Linked DNA regions of Peribacillus simplex NBRC 15720 = DSM 1321. The protein of the gene in region 2 interacts with the protein of the main gene of each other region in a pairwise test. Links are inferred from orthologs where the notes say so. Each region holds a gene or a part of one and is shown on either strand. Other genes may lie near its edges.

Region 1 (2,872 bases), 390 kb from region 2 along the record:
GGTCAAGGCTGTTACCACCGACGATATACGCTGGCTTCGCTGTAATATCAAGAGTTTAAATCTACTGGGTAATATAATGGCTAAACAGCAAGCGGTCGAAGCCGGTTGTGATGAAGCGATCCAGCATCGTGATGGTACGGTGACGGAGGGAAGTTCGTCAAATGTCTCAATCGTGGTGGATGGGCTACTTAAAACGCATCCGGCCACAAACTTGATCCTGAATGGAATTACCCGTCAGGTGATGCTGAAACTTTGCGCTGATCATGGGATTCCCTATGTCGAAGAAGCCTTCACGGTCGAGGACATGATGGCAGCCGACGAAGTCCTTTATACCAGCACAAGCGTCGAAGTGACACCAATTGTTAATATCGATGGCCAATCGATTGCAACCGGGGAACCCGGTACGATAACCCAAAGGCTGCAGAAACTGTTTTCCGAGGAAATCGAGAAGCAATGCGGTTCCGTTAAATAGATAAATGCCCCTTTGCCACTAATGGCAAAGGGGTTTTTATATGTATAGTCGGTAGCGAGATGGCCATTTCCGAATCCCTGTTCACGTTTATAGCATCCTTACGCAATCCTCCCTTTTTGACATTTTCAAGAACCAGGAATATACTTGCTAATAACCTAAAAAGTTTACCTGTTGCAACAATTTGAGTTGCATGTAAAAAGGAGTTGAAATAGATATGTCCGATGTGTTGCATCAATCTTCTTCGAGAGGAATCAAAAAACTGCTTCCCTATCTAGGACCTGCCTTTATAGCAGCTGTAGCCTATATTGATCCAGGGAATTATGCTACCAATATTACAGCCGGATCTAAATATGGCTATGCGTTATTATGGGTTATCTTCGCATCCAATTTAATGGCTGTGCTAATTCAATCACTATCAGCCAAATTGGGGATAGCCACGGGAAAGAATCTTCCAGAGCTATGCAGGGGAAAATTTTCGAAAAAAACATCGTTCTTATTATGGATTCAAGCCGAAGCTGTTATTATGGCAACCGACCTAGCTGAATTCATAGGAGCGGCACTAGGAATTTATTTGCTATTTGACTTACCGCTTATCACATCGGCATTAATTGCAGCGATTGGATCCTTTGCCATTTTGGAAATCCAGCGCAGAGGTTATCGAACATTCGAAGCTCTGATCACGGTCATGATATTTGTAGTAGTGATTGCTTTTGGTGCTCAAGTTTTTTATGCAAAACCTGACACTTCAGCCGTTGTTTTAGGACTCTTCACTCCAAAATTCGAGGGAGTGGACAGTATTTTGCTATCGGCCGGTATGCTTGGAGCTACCGTTATGCCACATGCGATTTACCTTCATTCCTCTTTAACTCAAAAGAGAATAGTCGGTATAAACGATTTGGAAAGAAAAAGGATATATCGTTTTGAGCTAATTGATATTGTCATCGCCATGTTGATTGCAGGTGCGATCAATGCCGCAATGGTCATTGTTTCAGCTGCCCTATTTTATAAGAATGGAATACTTGTAGAGGACTTGGATGTTGCTTATCAACAATTCGGTGACATGCTTGGACCATCAGTCGCGATGTTTTTTGGAATAGGATTGTTATTTGCCGGTTTATCCAGCTCATCCGTTGGTGTAATGACAGGTGATGTAGTCATGCAGGGATTCATTAAAAGACATATACCGATTTATTTAAGAAGGGTCATTAGCACAATTCCCCCCTTGATCATAATATTATGGGGAGTGAATCCATCCAAAGCACTTGTAGTGAGTCAAGTTGTACTCTCGTTTGGCATCGCGTTTGCCCTAGTGCCATTGATCATGTTTACAAGCAACAAAAAAATCATGGGCAACCTGGTAAACCATAAAATCACCTCGAGCGTCGCTTGGCTTATAGCTGTACTTATCATCGGACTGAACTTGTTCCTGCTTTACGAAACGCTGTTAAGCTAAAAGAAGAAAATGAAGAATAGGACCAATTTTTGGTCCTTTTTTCTTTGATTTATGCTGTATTTTTTGTTAATTCGCCCCAACGAAAAAATACGTCCTGGACCCGTCCGTGTATTATCCGTCATGGGCTTCGTTCAGAGGAGGATTGGAAATATTCCTAAGGAGGGAATATTTATAAGGAAGTCCAAGAAAAGGTATATGCAATGGGAATTATGGTAAAATTAAAGGGAAAATAGGAAGGAATTTAAGTGATCATGAATACTCATTTTTTCTTTGCTTTAGTATTGCCTGATGATATTAAGGCTTATTTAAATGCTGTTACGGAACAACTAAAGCTAGACTTTCCATTTAAGAAATGGCTGCATCCAGCCGATTATCATATTACGATGGCATTTTTGGGCAATGCTCCCGATACATTGAAAGAGGATGCTTTGGGGCGTGTGGAAAGCGAGCTTGCCAATGAGGCCTCATTCGGCTTGGAACTCGGCGATATCGGCGGTTTTGGCAGGAGTGAGAGTCCAAGGATTCTATGGGCAGGCGTCAATCAGCAAGAAAGGCTTTTTGCCATTCAAAGGAAAGTCTATAATTCTTGTATCGAAGCGGGTTTTGAACTTGATAAAAAGCCGTTTAAGCCTCATATAACGCTGGCAAGAAAATTCGAGGGGGATAGTCCCTTTTCGTTGGAGAGCGTTCGCCAGATAGCGAATTTGGAGGATAAGCATTTTGAAGCAGATCAGGTTGCGTTATATCAAACACATCTTGGAGCTTCCCCTTCATACGAGAAGATTTTCACGATAAACCTTCAAAAATAGAGAGAGATGGGTGGTGGTCGAATGGCACAGCTCATAAAGATGCAGGATTATATTTCCCGGTATGAGCAGGATATTTATCGTTATCCAACACAATTTGCACGGTTGAAAAAACAGCAATGGGATAAACTGAAGGCTGCT
Region 2 (2,998 bases):
CGGAATCGTAGTATTACGGTCAATCAGTTTCGTGAATACTCCGCCCATCGTTTCAATTCCAAGTGAAAGTGGAGTTACATCAAGAAGGACAACGTCTTTAACATCCCCTGTTAATACGCCACCTTGAATTGCAGCACCCATAGCAACCACTTCATCAGGGTTTACACCTTTGCTTGGTTCTTGACCGATTTCCTTTTTGATTGCTTCAACAACCGCAGGAATACGTGTAGATCCACCAACAAGGATTACTTTGTCGATTTCAGATGCTGAAAGACCAGCATCTTTCAATGCTTGACGAGTTGGTCCCATAGTACGTTCCACAAGACCTGTAGAAAGCTCATCGAATTTAGCTCTAGTCATCGTTACATCCAAGTGAAGCGGGCCAGCATCTCCAGCTGTGATGAATGGTAAAGAAATTTGAGTTGACGTTACGCCGGAAAGATCTTTTTTCGCTTTTTCAGCTGCATCTTTCAAACGTTGAACTGCCATTTTATCTTTTGAAAGGTCGATTCCGTTTTCTTTCTTAAATGCTTCAACTAGGTAATCGATGATGACTTGGTCGAAATCATCCCCACCTAGACGGTTGTCACCAGCTGTGGACTTAACTTCGAAAACGCCGTCTCCAAGTTCCATGATCGACACGTCAAATGTACCGCCGCCAAGGTCGAATACAAGGATCGTTTGATCTTCTTCTGTTTTATCCAAACCGTATGCAAGTGCTGCAGCTGTCGGTTCGTTGATGATACGTTCCACTTCAAGACCGGCAATTTGACCAGCATCCTTAGTTGCTTGACGTTCTGCATCATTGAAGTAAGCAGGTACAGTGATAACCGCTTTAGTAACTTTCTCGCCAAGATACTCTTCAGCGTATGATTTCAAGTATTGAAGGATGATTGCAGAAACTTCTTGAGGTGAGTATTCTTTTCCTTCAATTACTTCTTTATGGTTGGTACCCATATGACGTTTAATGGAAATGATCGTGTTAGGGTTTGTAATCGCTTGGCGTTTTGCCACTTCCCCTACTTGCCTTTCTCCATTTTTGAATGCCACTACGGATGGTGTTGTACGGTTTCCTTCTGGATTCGGGATTACTTTTGGTTCCCCGCCTTCAAGTACAGATACACAAGAGTTTGTTGTACCTAAGTCAATACCAATAATCTTGCTCATAGTTTCACTACCTCCCAATTATTTATATGTAAAAATCCTATTCGTTCACTTTTACCATTGCAGGTCGAATTACACGGTCTTTAAGAAGATATCCTTTTTGGAATTCCTCAACGACGATGTTCGAACCAAAGTTTTCATCTTGAACTTGCATGACCGCTTGATGCAAACGCGGATCGAACTCTTCGCCAACCGAACTGATCGGTTCGATGCCTTCTTTAGTCAATGCATCAGTAATCGCTTTATAGACCATTTCCATGCCTTGAAGCAAGGATTTCGTCTGTTCATTTTCCGCTTCGATTTTTGTAGCTCTTTCAAAATTATCAAGAGCCTCCACTAAATCACTAGCAATACTTTGAACTCTATATTTTTGAGCCGCCTCCATATCAAGCTTGGCACGGCGTCTTGAATTATCAAAATCGGCCTGCAGACGAAGATAACGGTTATCCATTTCTTCGATTTTTGCCTCAAGCTCGGCAATCTTTTCATGAGCCAATTGAAGTTCATCCTTTTCAACCTGACCATGGTTTTCTTCCGCTGGAATTTCTTCTTCAGCGAAAACTGCTTCTGCAGCGCTTTCCTCGATTGTTTCATTTTCCAATGTTTGTTTTTCGTTTTTATTTTCTGTCACAATCTCACCTCCCTAAAAGGGTTATACAATTTATGCTAAAGTAATATGCCAAGCCGCGGAGTATGCTCCTCCGCCACCTTAACAATATTACCTTTGCTACTATTTTTGATACAGTTTTGTCATCAGGGCCGTTAAATCCTTCGAAAAAAACGAAAGCAAACTGATCACTCTCGAATATTCCATTCTCGTTGGACCCAATATGGCCAAAGTGCCCACTTGCTCCTGCCCGATTGAGTAAGTTGCCGTTATCAAACTGCAGTCATCGAGCACTGTGTTTTGATTTTCACGGCCAATCTTGACGTGGATGCCCGATGGATTTTGAGTAATGAGTTCATAAAATCCCTGTTCCTGCTCAATCATCGATAAAAGCGTGCTTACTTTAGCAATATCATGGAACTCCGGCTGCCTCAGCATATTCGTTTTCCCGCCGAAAAATATTTTTTCGGGCTTTGTGTCCGTCAGCGTCTCCGCCAGGACGGAGACCATTGATCCATAGTTATGGATATGGCGGCTCAATAGAACTGCCACTTCCTTATAAATCTTATCTTTCAGATCAACCAACGGAACATCGACCAAACGGGAATTCAATATGTTCACCATCTTTTCAATCTCGTTTATATCAAAAGAAGGCGGTAAGGAAATCATTCGATTCTCCACATGACCTGTATCCGTTATAATGATGGCTATTGCCGTTTCAGGACTCAAAGGAATGATCTGGATTTTTTTCAGCTTATGCTCATTCACTTTCGGCCCCAGTACAATCGCCGTATAATTCGTCAGTTCCGAAAGTATTTTCGCTGACTTTTGAACGATCTTTTCCAATTCATAAATTCGTTCTACAAAAACGGATTTTAATATCTTCATTTCATTCTTTTTCGGAGCTTGAGGAGAAAGTAAATGATCCACATAATATCTATACCCTTTTTCAGAAGGAATCCTACCGGAAGAAGTATGGGTTTTTTCTAAAAATCCCATTTCTTCAAGATCAGACATTTCATTGCGAATTGTGGCAGAGCTGAACGTAATTTCATCTTTCTTCGACAAGCTTCGTGACCCGACTGGCTGGGCAGAATGGATAAAATCCTCGATTATCACTTGTAGAATCAATAATTGACGATCAGTTAGCATGTAAGATCACCTCTGTTAGCACTCTGTCTCATCGAGTGCTAATATACTAATAAATTATCAAATGAAGCTTATGAT

The links. Proteins that work in one complex are often made in the same cells at the same time.
Region 1: the proteins of grpE (region 2) and BS1321_RS19440 interact in binary tests that used the Escherichia coli proteins (3 or more experiments, as listed by UniProt). The link is inferred for Peribacillus simplex NBRC 15720 = DSM 1321 from one-to-one orthologs.

Annotation. Positions count from the first base shown.
Region 1 is NZ_CP017704.1:4,021,391-4,024,262, forward strand. What follows is about bases 8-2,805. They hold BS1321_RS19440 (Nramp family divalent metal transporter), read left to right. Parts: upstream 8-686; coding sequence 687-1,925; downstream 1,926-2,805. Other genes in these bases: dat (D-amino-acid transaminase), read left to right, coding at 8-472; thpR (RNA 2',3'-cyclic phosphodiesterase), read left to right, coding at 2,177-2,734; BS1321_RS19450 (hypothetical protein), read left to right, coding at 2,756-2,805. Also shown: more of dat, read left to right, coding at 1-7; more of BS1321_RS19450, read left to right, coding at 2,806-2,872. UniProt on the Escherichia coli protein: H(+)-stimulated, divalent metal cation uptake system. Involved in manganese and iron uptake. Can also transport cadmium, cobalt, zinc and to a lesser extent nickel and copper. Involved in response to reactive oxygen.
Region 2 is NZ_CP017704.1:4,415,553-4,418,550, reverse strand. Bases 1-2,924 are described here. They hold grpE (nucleotide exchange factor GrpE), read right to left. Parts: upstream 1,796-2,924; coding sequence 1,205-1,795; downstream 1-1,204. Other genes in these bases: hrcA (heat-inducible transcriptional repressor HrcA), read right to left, coding at 1,895-2,923; dnaK (molecular chaperone DnaK), read right to left, coding at 1-1,167. UniProt on the Escherichia coli protein: Participates actively in the response to hyperosmotic and heat shock by preventing the aggregation of stress-denatured proteins, in association with DnaK and GrpE. It is the nucleotide exchange factor for DnaK and may function as a thermosensor.